DNA from 2 places in the Glutamicibacter sp. M10 genome. Region 2 is predicted to be linked to the other one. Evidence: riboswitches for the same ligand, from Rfam matches in the RefSeq annotation. Region 2 holds a riboswitch; the other holds the start of a gene.
What was found. A riboswitch is a leader RNA that binds a small molecule or an ion and turns the genes downstream of it on or off. The one in region 2 is predicted to bind S-adenosylmethionine.
Positions count from the first base shown of each region.

Region 1: it holds a riboswitch for S-adenosylmethionine, as region 2 does, so the genes downstream of both, N6V40_RS01250 (O-acetylhomoserine aminocarboxypropyltransferase/cysteine synthase family protein) here and N6V40_RS02995 (flavin reductase family protein) in region 2, are expected to answer to the same signal.

Region 1 covers NZ_CP104918.1:245,551-252,643, forward strand. Annotated here, with positions in the region: gene katG (catalase/peroxidase HPI) at 1-1,110, shown strand, start outside; gene N6V40_RS01220 (MFS transporter) at 1,206-1,976, opposite strand; gene N6V40_RS01225 (MFS transporter) at 2,006-2,542, opposite strand; gene N6V40_RS01230 (shikimate dehydrogenase family protein) at 2,717-3,382, shown strand; gene N6V40_RS01235 (methylated-DNA--[protein]-cysteine S-methyltransferase) at 3,566-4,195, opposite strand; gene N6V40_RS01240 (RNA polymerase sigma factor) at 4,192-4,689, opposite strand; gene N6V40_RS01245 (histidine phosphatase family protein) at 4,785-5,345, opposite strand; SAM riboswitch class I at 5,457-5,551, shown strand; gene N6V40_RS01250 (O-acetylhomoserine aminocarboxypropyltransferase/cysteine synthase family protein) at 5,670-7,043, shown strand; gene N6V40_RS01255 (CoA-binding protein) at 7,043-7,093, shown strand, end outside.
Region 2 covers NZ_CP104918.1:600,541-607,633, reverse strand. Annotated here, with positions in the region: gene N6V40_RS03005 (ZIP family metal transporter) at 1-400, opposite strand, end outside; gene dnaB (replicative DNA helicase) at 439-1,794, opposite strand; gene N6V40_RS02995 (flavin reductase family protein) at 2,445-2,945, opposite strand; SAM riboswitch class IV at 3,042-3,159, opposite strand; gene N6V40_RS02990 (long-chain-fatty-acid--CoA ligase) at 3,502-5,109, shown strand; gene N6V40_RS02985 (PaaI family thioesterase) at 5,127-5,543, shown strand; gene N6V40_RS02980 (dihydrofolate reductase family protein) at 5,589-6,173, shown strand; gene N6V40_RS02975 (hypothetical protein) at 6,252-6,416, opposite strand; gene N6V40_RS02970 (hypothetical protein) at 6,460-7,093, shown strand, end outside.

The DNA of each region.
Region 1 (7,093 bases), 350 kb from region 2:
ATGGCTCACAACGCTGCAGCTCGCCGAGAACCACGCATGCTCACCAGCGACCTGGCACTGCGCGTAGATCCTGCTTACGAATTGATCTCCCGCGAGTTCAAGGACAACCAGGAAAAGTTCGCTGACGCCTTTGCTCGCGCTTGGTTCAAGCTGACCCACCGCGACATGGGCCCGAAGTCCCGCTACTTCGGTCCAGAGGTTCCAGCAGAAGACCTGCTCTGGCAGGATCCACTGCCAGCTGCACCAGAGACCACCCTGGGCGCTGCAGAGATCTCCTCGCTGAAGGAACTGATCAAGAACTCCGGTCTGAGCGTTCAGCAGCTGGTTTCCACCGCATGGAAGGCAGCGGCAACTTTCCGTTCCTCAGACAAGCGTGGTGGCGCCAACGGTGGCCGCATCCGTCTGGAACCACAGGTTTCCTGGAGCGTGAACCAGCCAGAGCAGCTTAAGATCGTCATCGCGAAGCTGGAAGAAATTGTTGAGAACTTCAACGCCACTTCGTTGGTCAAGGCTTCGTTCGCTGACGTTGTGGTTCTTGCCGGCAACGTAGGTGTTGAGTTGGGCGCTGCAGCTGGCGGTCAGCAGATCGAGGTTCCATTCACCCCGGGCCGTGTTGACGCAACCCAAGAGCAGACCGACGTTGAGCAGTTCGCATGGCTGGAGCCAGTAGCTGACGGTTTCCGTAACTACGACTCAGGCTTCTTGAACCTGCCTTCCGAGTACCTGCTGTTGGATCGCGCTAACCTGCTGGGTCTGACCGCACCGGAAACCGCTGTACTGCTTGGTGGCCTGCGCGTACTGGGCAACAACTGGGATGGCTCGAACACCGGCGTGTTCACCGAGACCCCAGGTGCACTGACCAACGACTTCTTCGCTAACCTGCTGGAACTGGGCCTTGAGTGGACCCCAGATGCAGAAGAGAAGACCTACGCAACCACTGACGGCCGCTGGGTCGGCAGCCGCGTAGATCTAGTCTTCGGCTCGAACTCTGAGCTGCGCGCACTGGCCGAGGTTTACGCTTCGGATGATGCCAAGACCAAGTTCGTCAAGGACTTCGCTGCAGCGTGGGCCAAGCTCATGGATGCAGATCGCTTCGAACTGCGTAAGTAAGCGGTCCTAGGCACATAACTGTGGCCGCCACTTTCCGAATCATTCGGAAGGTGGCGGCCGCAGTCGTTTAAGCAGGTAGACCTGAAACAGCGCGCTTACGGAACAGGGTTTCCTAGCTCCCGCAGTTCGGTCTTGTTAGTTTCGCGCGCCCACAGCGCACCGATGACTGCCAGAACAGATGAACCGGCAACGATCCACGCTGCGGGACCCCAGTTCGCGGAGACCCCGCCAACCAATGCAGTGGCGAGCATCGGGGTAAAGCCTGCGCAAAGGATGCCGACCTGCAATCCGATAGCCATTCCTGAATAGCGCACCTTGACATTGAACAGCTCCGAGAACCAGGCCGGGTACACCGAGTTTGAGGCAGCGTAGGTTCCAGCGGTAATCATCATGCTTGAAACAAATATCATCGCCAGATTTCCCGTGGAAATCGTCATGAAGTACACAAAGATCATGACCCCGGATCCCACTACACCTGAAACAAAGACCTTCTTTCGCCCAAAGGAATCCGAGAGTCGAGCAAAGAATGGCTGGCTGGCGATAGCGATGATATTTCCAGCGATACTCACCCACAACATTGTGGATGCCGAGACTCCCACGGAGACCGCATAGGCCAGACCGAATGACTGCATGAAGGTATTGGTGACCACCTGGAAGGACATCAAGGCGACTTGGAAGAACTGAGCAGGGTGAGTGGAGATCATATTGGTAAACGGAAGCTTGACCAGTCCGTCGCTTTCCTGCTTTTCTTCAAAGATTTCTGGCTCATCCAAGGAACGGCGAACTAGGTAAGCAGCCAGCAAGACCAGAAGCGAAAGCCAGAACGGGATACGCCAACCCCACGCCAAGCGTGCCGACTCGTCCATTGCTGCCACCGGCAGGAAGGCCAGCGAAGCTAGGACGATGCCAAAGAAATCCCGCTCATGGCAAAGCTTGCGAAGAATCCTCTTCGCCCTTCCGGAGCCTCTTCCGTAGATAGTGCAGAAGCACCTGCGGTTTCAGCGCCGGCCGATAGACCCTGCATCAGTCGCAAGACCACCAACAGTGCTGGGGCCCAGTATCCCACCGTACGGAAATCGGGCAGGACACCAATAAGGAAGGTGGCTGAGCCCATTAGCACCAGAGTCATCACCAAAGTGGCTTTACGTCCAAGCTTGTCGCCAAGGTGCCCGAAGAACACTGCACCGAAAGGGCGGGCAATGTAGGCGACACCAAAAGTCGCGAAGGAAGCAAGCATCGCAATGGTCGCATCTCCAGTAGGGAAGAAAATCTTTGAGAAGACCAAAGATGCAGCCGTCGCATAGATAAAGAAGTCGTAGTACTCCAATGCGCCACCAAGAAAACCAGCGAGCGCAGCCTTTTTAGCCCGTTTCAACTTGCGTTCTTGTTCGGAGTCAATGCTGACTCCCGTATTGGTGATGGTCTTACCCATGGGTTGTCCTTCCACGACGGCGGGGATGTTTCGCTCATGCACTAAACCTTTTGTGCGGTATGCGCACTATCGTGCGATATGTGACAATGAATAAAGTACAGCAAGGTGAGGCGCGTCACAAGACATATGAAGCAATCAATTGACCGCTGCACTCGTTTACGCCGAAAGGAAACTATGAACCGCCCAGAGAAGACCACGCAACTTTTTATCATTGGTTCTCACGCCTCGACCACAATGTCTCCAAATCTTTGGAACCCAGTGTTCGAAGCCTTGGGAAACGGTTGGAACTATCAACCGTGGGATGTTCCTGCTGGAAGTGAAATGCAGCCTACGCGTGATGGTCTTTTGGATCCCACGGTCATAGCAGCCAATGTGACCATGCCCCATAAACAATGGGCTGCCAGCGCCGCCGATACATGCACTGAACAGGTCGCCCTCAGCGGGGCTGCGAACCTACTGATCCGCAACAACGGTCAGCTTGATGCCTACAACACCGACATCAGCGCGGTGGAAGAAAAGCTAGCCACCAAAACCCATCAACACGTACTACTCCTCGGTGCAGGCGGCGCGGCACGCGCAGCCCTGATTGCCCTCAAGGAGCACATCACCGAGGTAACCATCACCGATCAAGACATCGAAGTGGCTCAGCAGCTATTAGATCTTGCAACCCGCATGGGAATTTCCGGAACCGTCGTCGACTGGTCTGCGGCTTCGCAGGTTGCTACCAAAGCTTCACTGATCATCAATGCCACACCCATCGGGAAGTACCCAGAGGACGGCGCCGCGTGGGGAACCACAACCCTCTCCCCGGGGAGTTACGTTTACGATTTTTTACGCTGAGCACACCACCGGAACCATCAAGGCCGCGATCGCACAAGGCCTTGAATATACCGACGGTTGGGAGCATCTCTTACTTCAGGCAGCGGCAATGGTTCCGCTTCTTGAACTTCCTGAACAAACCGTCGCAGAACTGCGTGAATCGCTCAGTGGCATTCGAGAAAATCAGTAGGCAGCTTTCTGAACCTAGAACAATCGCTGCGCTGAACTTCCAAACGCAGGATTCTCTAGCTTCAGCAGCTGCGTCTTTGCATCCAATCCACCCAGATAGCCGCCCAGCGAACCGTCGGTGCGCAGCACTCGGTGGCAGGGTAAAACGATGGGGATCGGGTTGGTCGCGCAGGCCGAACCCACCGCACGAACGGCCTTGGGATTACCAATCCGCTCAGCCATCTGCGAATAGCTCCAGGTTTGTCCGTAATCAATCGCAGCCAGTTCTTCCTGCACTTGGCGGCGGAAAGTTGTTGAGAGCTTCAAGTCCAAAGGCACATCAAAACTGTGCCGGGCACCAGCAAAGTATTCATCAAGCTGCCGGGCCACCGCATCTAAACGCGAGGCATCTTTGAGGATTCGTGGACTAAGTTTCGTAGCGAGCAAAGACAGTATTTTATCGTGATCTTCAGATTCAAAAGCCACCCGAACCAGTCCCGCCGGGGTGCTGGCCAAAAGCAGTGAACCCACCGGAGAATCAACCACGCGGTAGGACACATCAATCAAGTCTTTAGCACGGGCCTTAATCATCAGTTGTCCGCCCAGCTGCCCCAAAAGCGCAGCTTCTTCGTTGGTCGCTTGGGAAGTAGATGTTGCATCAGTCATGACTGCTCCTGCCACAGTGTGTCATCCTCGAGCATTCGTCGAAGATTTTTGATCCCATCAGCACCTGCCCGACGCGCTGCCGCTTCCGTTCCAGAAAGGATGTCTGCGATTTGCGCATAGTTCAGTCCTCCCAAGTACCTGTAGGCGACAACCAAGCGTTGCTTGTGCGGCAACCGTCCGACTTCTTGCCACAGCACTAGATTCTCTAGCTGCGCTTCGGATTGCTGGCCATCATCAACCTGTTCCCAGGATTGAAGATCATCGAGAATTTCTGGCTTATTCTTGCGCAGCTCGTCAATAGCCTTATTTCTTGCGATACGCACCAGCCACGCTAGAACATTGGCTTCTTCAGGAAGTTTTGGATAGGCGCTCAGTGCAGATAAAAATGTCTCAGACCATGCGTCCTGGGCACGGTGTTCGTCCAACAAGGCACGGCAAACACGTAATACGTTCAGCCCATAATCTTGGACTATCCGCTCAAACGGCACTTGCATGGCTCTCCTGAGAATTGGCACCTTTAAGGGCTTTCACCATGTAAACGTTGTGCGCGGCAAAAGTGTGAGCAGGTCAAAGGAAAAACTTTTCAGCTTTAGAGGGAGACCAGATCTAGTTCGCGGGCTAAGGCCTGGAGCCGATCCAGATCAATGTGGATCAGTTCACCGTTTTCTACTCCGTACGGTGCCTTAATCCCGGTCAGTGCATCACGGATCACGCGCATTGTCGCTCCGTGGCTCACCACCGCAATCTTCTGTCCGGCGTACTTGACCGTTAAGTGAAGCAAAGCTGGAATGGCACGGCGTAGGATCTGCTCAATTGGTTCCAGCTCAGGCTGGGCTGCTGCCGATTCTTCGTCACTGACCTCAGCCATGATCCGGCCTTCTAAAGGCCCGAAGCTACGTTCAATTAGTTCAGGTACAGGTGGGCCTACTTCCGCTCCCGCTTCCTGGGCAATGAGGGCAGCAGTTTCCTGCGCACGCCCCAACCGGGAGGCAAGGAAAAGTGACCATCCGGCGCCTTGAAGTTCACGTCCAACTTCGCGGGCTTGTTCGCGTCCGATGTCGTTCAGCGGAATGTCGGTACGGCCTTGGAGGCGTCCCGCCAGATTCCAATCTGTCAGTCCGTGTCTGATCAACGCCAACGCAGTATCCATGACTCAAGCGTACCGGGGTGCATAGATATCGAAGAATCTCCGATATTACGTCTAATACGCAACGTTACGACTCATAGTTAGGTCACGATCGGTCATGTTGCGAAGATTATTACACCATCCCGAGCGGCTGAGAGATCTGGTTCGATGAAGCCGCAGCAACCTGCCACATCCGGTGGTTACGGTGCTACCGCCAGAAACGATGCAGCCGCTTTTCTTGTTTAATCACAACAAGAAGCGACATTGATTCCGGGATTCCTGCCTCGATCGCACCACCGCTGAGCGGTGAAACGCGAAAACCCAATCGACAAGGAGTCGTAAGCCATCATGGCAGATCATAAATTTGGATTCCGCACCCGCGCATTGCACGCCGGTGGCACCCCCGACGCCGAGCACGGCGCCCGAGCAGTACCCATTTACCAAAGCACTTCATTTGTCTTTAAAGACACCGACGATGCAGCGAACCTTTTTGCGCTGCAGAAGTACGGCACTACCTACTCACGTATTGGCAACCCAACCGTCGCGGCCTTTGAAGAACGCATGGCCTCCTTGGAAGGTGGCATCGGCGCAGTAGCTACCGGTTCTGGCATGGCTGCCGAATTTGTCACCTTCGCAGCTCTCGCCCAAGCTGGCGACCACATTGTCGCTTCCTCCAAGCTCTACGGTGGCACCATCACCCAGCTGGATGTTTCCTTGCGTCGATTTGGCATTAACACCACCTTCATTGATTCCAATGATCCAGCCGACTTTGACGCCGCGATCCAGGAGAACACCAAGGCCGTATATACCGAGGTGATAGCCAACCCATCCGGTGACATTGCCGATGTGAAGGGCTTGGCCGAAGTGGCACACCGCCACCAAATCCCACTGGTAGTTGATTCCACGCTTACTCCCCCATACATCCTGCGTCCCCTTGAGCACGGTGCCGATATTGTCATCCATTCGGCAACCAAGTTCATTGGCGGCCACGGCACCACCCTGGGTGGCGTTGTTATTGAGTCCGGAAAGTTCGACTGGGGCAACGGCAAGTTCCCTGCCATGACCGAACCGGTGGCCAGCTACGGCAATGTTTCCTGGTGGGCCAACTTCGGTGAATACGGGTTCCTGACCAAACTGCGCAGCGAGCAGCTGCGCGACTTCGGCCCGGCACTGCCGGCCCAGTCAGCTTTCCAGCTTTTGCAGGGCCTAGAAACTTTGCCACAGCGCATGGACAACCACTTGGCCAACGCCAAGCAGGTTGCTGCTTGGCTCGAAGCAGATCCCCGCGTTACCTACGTGAACTACGCCGGTCTGGAATCCCACCCGCAGTTTGCTCACGCCAAGGAACTGTTGCCCATGGGAGTGGGTTCAGTGTTCAGCTTCGGCGTGAAAGGCGGACGCAAAGCCGGCACCAAGTTCATCGAGGCCTTGCAGCTGGCAAGCCACCTTGCCAATATCGGCGATGCCCGCACCTTGGTGCTGCACCCTGCCTCCACCACGCACCAGCAGTTGAGCCCAGAGCAATTGAATGCGGCCGGCGTTCCTGAAGATCTGATCCGTTTATCGGTGGGCCTAGAAGATGTTGAAGACATCCTCTGGGATCTGGATCAGGCATTAACCGCTTCGCAAGAAGCAGTCGCTTCTTCCGCCGATGATTTTGCAGAACCGACCTATGATGGTGCGGCTTGCACCATTAACGCAGCACCGAAGGGAGCTAACTAATGAGCACCACCGAACGCACCTGGGAAGGTCCGGGAGCTGCGCAGCGCCTG
Region 2 (7,093 bases):
TGCTCGCACTGGTAACCACAGTTAGGCCCAGGGCCACCGACTCCGGGATACCGTCAATCAGTGCACCAACGGCCAGGGCGGTGCCTGACGATTCCCCTTGGCTGCCTTTACCTGACTTCACTTGACGCTTTTTCGTACGCCAATCCAGTAATCGATTGGCTAAGAAATATAGTCCGGCACCTACCAGCACGCCAGCGATGGTAGCTAGCAGGCCACCGGTTTCGAAGGCTTCTAACACCAACTCAAAACTCAGCGCACTAACCAATACTCCGGCGCCGAAAGCCATGATCGCGCAGACCCAAACTTTTGGGATCTTGAACCACCAGGCCGCACCGGAACCCAGCAAAAGTGCCGAGCCGGCCACCGTACCCCACAGCAGAGCCTGCAAAGAAGCAATCATGGAACTCACTATAGCCAGCAAATCGAATCTGGCTGGAACTAGCCCTCTGAGGACATGTTATTAAAGCGTGAGTAGTGACCCTGGAAGGCTACGGTGATGGTCTTAGTTGGACCCGCACGGTGCTTAGCGATGATCACGTCAGCTTCACCCGGACGGTTTTCCTTGTCGTAAACATCATCACGATGCAGCAAGATAACCATGTCGGCGTCCTGCTCAATCGAGCCCGATTCACGAAGATCGGAAATCATTGGCTTCTTGTCGGTTCGCTGTTCGGAACCACGGTTCAGCTGAGACAGTGCAATCAGTGGAACGTCGAGTTCTTTGGCCAGCAACTTCAGGTTACGCGAGAACTCCGAGACTTCCTGCTGACGGGATTCAACGCGCTTACCCGAGCTCATCAGCTGCAGGTAGTCAAGAACAATCATACGCAGCTCGTTGCGCTGCTTGAGTCGACGGCACTTGGCACGGATTTCCATCATGGACATATTCGGCGAATCATCGATGAATAGTGGAGCTTCGTTCAAGCGACCCATGGTGGTTGCAATCTTGGTCCACTGCGAGTCTTCCACCGAACCCTTTCGCAGGTCCTGAAGCTGGATGGAGGCTTCTGCCGAAAGCAGGCGCATCGCGATCTCGTTGCGGCCCATTTCCAAGGAGAAGAAGACGGTAGCCATATTGTTCTTGATGGCTGCAGAGCGTGCGAAGTCCAGTGCGAAGGTCGACTTACCGACGGCGGGACGGGCCGCGATGATGATCATCTGACCACCCTTGAGGCCCTGGGTCAGCTCATCAAATTCGTAGAAACCGGTAGGTACGCCGGTGATGCCGTCGCCTGCGTTGGCTGCGTTTTCGATTTCGTCAACGGTGCCTTCGATGATGTCCGAAAGGCGTACGTAGTCTTCACTGCTGCGGTTTTCGGCAACCTTGTAGACCTCAGCCTGAGCTTCGTTGACGATGGCATCAACTTCACCGTCTGGCGAGTAACCCATCTGAACAATGCGGGTACCGGCGTCCACCAAACGACGAAGTACTGCGCGTTCTCGTACGATTTCTGCGTAGTATCCAGCGTTCGCAGCGGTTGGGACTTGCTGGATGAGGTTGTGCAGATATGCGGCTCCACCAATACGTGAGATCTCTCCACGTTTGGTCAGTAAGTCAGCAACGGTCACCGCATCGGCTGGTTCTCCTCGACCATAAAGATCGATGATTGCTTCGTAAATGGATTCGTGAGCGGGACGATAGAAATCGGTGCCACGCAGTGCTTCAACTACGTCTGCAATGGCGTCCTTGGAGAGCATCATGCCACCGAGCACGGACATTTCCGCCTCGATGTCCTGTGGCGGCTTGCGCCCCGCGTCGGATTCCCGTGCCTCGTAAACCGGCTCAGCACTCATTACAGCCACTTCCATCCCTATTGAACCGCTGGGAAAAACTTCCTTGCCAGATGGCAACGCTCCATCATGTCAGTCGATACCGACAACTGAAAAAGCGTCTGTGGATATTTCTGTCCCAAAGTCAACACTAAGACCGTTATTTGCTCACGTAAACCTCGTTATCCACAGCGCCTGTGCATAACATGGCCTGACTTGTGGACTGCCCTGTTCACTAACTGGGGAGAACCCTGTGGATTAATAACTATTACCATTCGGTAATATGTTTTGACTTGGGTGTTTGTGTTTACACAGCTGTGGACAGAAAAATATTTTGTTGAAGCTTGCGGCACCCTTCGCAGAGTTATCAACAGCCAAAAACACCCGGAATTCGGGGTTATTAGCGATATGCACAGAGTTCTACACACATCACCCACAAGCGTGTGGATAACCCTGTGGATAGTGAGATTCTCCTAAAACCCTTAGTCACCGTAGGTTAAGCGGTTCACTTGACCCTCAAAAACGACGTCGTCCACATTTCTTTGCCCCAAGGCATCTTTTGTCCCCGTGGATAACTCACCACATCATCAAAATGCTGCCGTCACGCAAAAACGCTCCGGGTGGAACACCGCGTGTTCCGTCCGGAGCGTTTGAGCAACTAGCTAGCTGAAGTATTAGACGAGTTCAGGAACTGGGATTGAATGAAATCGTGAATCATGGAAGATCTGTGGCGAATGTTCGGAGGCGTGGTGCCCGTGCACTTCCAAGAAGACGACCCAGTGATCACCAGCTTCAACTTCGTTGTAGATGGAAGTCTCCAACCACAATGTGGATTCTTCGATAAACAGCGCACCCTGGTCAGTGACGGCAGTGTCTACACCACGGAAGCGGTCGCCGGTCTTTGAGGCGAGCTGCGCGCATACTCCCCCATTGCGGTCGCTAAGCACTGAGACGCCAATGTGGCCAGCTTCGCGTAATTTGGGCCAGGTGTTAGAAGTTTTCTGTACTGCAAACATCACCAGCGCAGGTTCCAACGAAACACCAACGGTGAACGACGAAGCGATAATTCCGGTTTTTACACCGTCAATCTCGGCGCAAAGAGCTGCGATGCCTGAGGGGTGCTGAGCGAAAACCTTGCGGAGCGTCAGCGGGTCAAGTTCACGATTCAATGACATGGCTCGATTCCTTCTGGTCTTGCCCACGGCGCTGAAGAGACCCGAGCAAACGGTTCGGCGTCCCCGAATCCACTTCTCACTGATCATTCACGCAGTGCGCGGTACTTGTTTCAACACCATTTAGCGCGAAACCGAATCCTCACCTGGAGCACCCCACTACCGTAGAGAGGGTTGCCGATCAGCAAGCCAGGGCTTATAGCTGATGCTCTTGATTCTGTTTAAAACGATATGGGTCATGACGAAGTATCGTCAAACAAATCACTTCGTAAATCGCAATATTCAATGATTCATTCGACGCATAGGCCTATATCGAGGTGTCTGGCAGTCAATTATTCAGAAGATGTGTGATCCATGACGCAATCCGCTTATCGATGACATCCTGCCCAGCTCGGTCACCAAGGCCGCTTCAACGCTTTTCTGGGGCCGCTCACCGTAATGAAACCGGGTTTCTTTCTCTGGCGTTCAGGTTCATGCCACGATAAAAGATGCAGTGTTATGCGTCACACCATTCATTGCCTGCCGCCGTTGCCAGAGATGATGAGTGAAGGATGCCTCCATGGTAGAAATTCAGGCCAACCATTCAGAACTAACCCCGTTGCGTTTCCTTGAACGCTCGGCCGAGGCCTACCCCAGCAAGACCGCCATCATTCATGGGACTCGTAGTTATACCTACAAAGAATTCGAAACTCGGGTGCACCGTTTTGCTCAAGTACTAGCCGAGCGCATCGAACCCGGTGACCGAGTAGCGGTCTTGGCACCAAATACTCCTGAGATGTTGATGGCTCACTACGCCGTGCCGCTAGCTGGGGGTGTGCTCATCGCTCTGAACACGCGACTCTCCGCCCACGAGCTGCAGTACATCATCGACCATTCGGGAGCGAAGCTCCTCCTGGCCGATACCGAATTACTGGAGAACACCAAAACCCTGCGACGCGAAAACCCCGGCCTGCAGGCACTGATTGAGATCACCGACGACCAGTTCACCTCCCCACGCCCGAACGTGGAAGTTGATGGAACCTTGGAGCAATTGCTGTCTACCGCCAGCGACGAGAAACTGCCCTATGCGATCGCGGACGAGCGCTCTGCCATCGCCTTGAACTACACCTCGGGGACCACGGGAAAGCCCAAGGGTGTGCTCTACTCGCACCGCGGCAGCTACCTAAACTCTCTGGGTGAAGCGCACCATCAGGGCCTTAGCTCAGCGACCCGATACCTCTGGACGCTACCGATGTTTCACTGTAACGGCTGGTGTACACCCTGGGCAGTGACCGCAGTTGGTGGCACCCATCTATGCCTGCGTGGAGTGCGTGAAGATGCAGTGTGGGATGCCATCGAGAACCTCGGAACTACTCACCTGTGCGGTGCCCCGACTGTTTGCTCGATCATCGCCGACTCGACTCGGGCGCACCAACTTCAGGCTCCGCTGCGCATCACCACCGCTGGAGCTCCACCGTCCCCGGCCATCATTTCCAAGTTGCAGAAACTGGGCATCGAAGTCGTTCACGTCTATGGGCTGACCGAAGTGTATGGCCCCTACACAGTCTGCGAATACCAAGAAGAATGGGATCAGCTAGAGCCGGCCGAACGCGTGGCCAAGCTAGCCCGCCAAGGCGTCGGAATGATCACCGCGGAGTCGGCACGCATTGTTGATGAGAACATGTTCGACGTTCCTGCCGATGCCCAGACTATGGGCGAAATCGTCTTGCGCGGTAACAATGTCATGATCGGCTATTACCGAGACGAAGAAGCAACCGCACAGGCCTTTGCCGGCGGATGGTTCCACACCGGCGACTTAGGCGTCATGCATCCCGACGGCTACATTCAGGTGCGCGACAGGGCCAAAGACATCATCATTTCCGGTGGCGAAAACATCTCAACCATCGAAGTGGAACAAGCTTTGGCTTCCCACCCCGAGGTACTGGATCTGGCCGTTGTTGGCATCGCCGATGAGAAGTGGGGCGAACGTCCCGTGGCCTACGTGATCCGAGCCAGCGACTCCACCTTGAGCGCGCAAGATCTGATCGATTTCGCCAAGCAGAAACTTGCTGGCTACAAAGTTCCGCGCACCATCGTTTTCCCGCAGGATTTGCCGCGTACTTCAACGGGTAAAGTGCAAAAGAACGTACTACGAGCCCAAGCGCTTGAACAGCTTAATAAGAACTAAATGTTTTGGAGTCAGCTATGAGTTCCACCAACCAACCAATCCCCGATAAGACCAGCCGGTTCACCGATAGTGTCGGTCTTATCTTTGATGAAGTCTCAGCCACACTTGTCCGTGGGCACGCGGAGCTGAACGAAGACCACCACACACCTTGGGGAGTGGTCCACGGAGGCATTTACGCCACCATGGTTGAAAGCGCTGGCAGTGTGGGAGCCAGTTACGCGGTGGCCGAGCGCCAGCAGTTTGCCGTTGGTGTTCATAACGCCACCGACTTCCTCCGCCCCTCCACCGGAGCACATGTGCAGGTCGAGGCCAAGGCCCTTTTCCAAAGCAAAACTCAGCAGCTCTGGGACGTTGTTATTACCGATACGGCTACGGGCAAAGTACTTTCGCGCGGACAATTGCGCACCCAGAACGTAGATTTGCCCAAATCTTGAGCGTAATCTGATGGCATCTAGCGGATCAGCCTCGGGAGGCTCATTATGAGTGCCACCTATACCTTTGATGTGTTCAGTAGTCTTGATGGTTTCGGCAGTGCCGGTGGCGACTGGGGAGGATACTGGGGCAAACAAGGACCGGAGCTACTTGCTCGACGCCTTGAGCTCTACGGCCAGGAGTGCCACATGGTTTTTGGGGCGAATACTTTTCGTTTGTTCTCCCAGTTTTGGCAGGAGATTGAACAGAATCCTGAAGTTGAAGATCCTTGGGGCGTTGCCATGCATGAGCAACCCGCCACGGTCATCTCCACAACGCTTAGCGACCCACTGAAGTGGCCACAGGCCACCTTGGAGCGGGCCGATGCCGTGGAGGTGGTCAGGCAATTAAAGGCCACCTCAGCGTTGCCCCTGCGATCTCACGGTAGCTTGGCGATGAACCGGTCCCTGCTCGCCGCCGGTCTGGTGGACTTTATTCAAATAACCATTTTCCCGGTACTCACCGGAGCTCACGGAGACTCCCCTGTGCTGGATGTCGGCGAAGACTACGATCTAGAACTCATTGATTCGCGACTTTTAGATGGCAGTATCCAAGAATTGACCTATCGGCCAACTCAACACGTAACTCTCTGAGCTTTTCAGAGCTCTAGGTAATAACCATTCATTTTGCATGTTTGAATATTTGAAGGTGAGACTGACATTGAGAGTGCATCAAAGATTCCCAACAGTTATCGCGGTCATTGCAGCCTTGTCGCTGACGGGCTGCTCGGCTTCTGAATCAACGGCCCAGAGTTCCACATCATCCCTGACGACTTCTTCGTCCGCCTCAGCCTCTGCCTCTTCACCCCGTTCATCCCCGTCTCCCACAGCGCTCAAGGACCTCACACCAAATATGGTTCTGGATGCCAGCATCCCGTCAATGTGCGAGTTTCCGGCCGGGAAATTGGTCGGCGGTGTCCTCAAGGAAGAGCACTCCGAATATCCCAACGCCACCCCACCATCGCTCGTTTCTGAAAAGTTAGTGGTGGCAGGTGACCTGACCGGTGATGGGGTTAAAGAACTGGCGGCGACCTTTTACTGCGACAAGGGTGGTGTTGCTTGGCCTACCCATATCCAGCTGTTCCAAAACACGGCCAAGGGCATCGCCCCGCTGGGCCAGCCCTTCCAAATGGGTGACGTTAATGGTGGCGCTCGCACCCTACCGAGCTCACTAAAATACGCCAACGGTCAGCTGGTGGTGATCGATCAAGCTCTGCTACCGATGGAAGCCGCGGCGGCTGCCTCAGGAAAAATCAAAGCAACACTGAAATGGAACGGTAAGAAGTTAGCGGCCAGCTCAATTCAGGATCTGACAGTCCCACAAAATGGCACGTTGAAGACTGCAACGGTCAACGGGACTTGGTGTCTGCTGGACGGCAAGGGGAAGTCCACAACAAAAGACTGTCTGACTATCGACTATCCAAATGTCACCAGAAAAGGCGAAGACGCGCAGACCCTATCCTTCTCAACAAATAATGGCTTCACGGTGCTGAGCTACTTTGATGCGCCGCTAG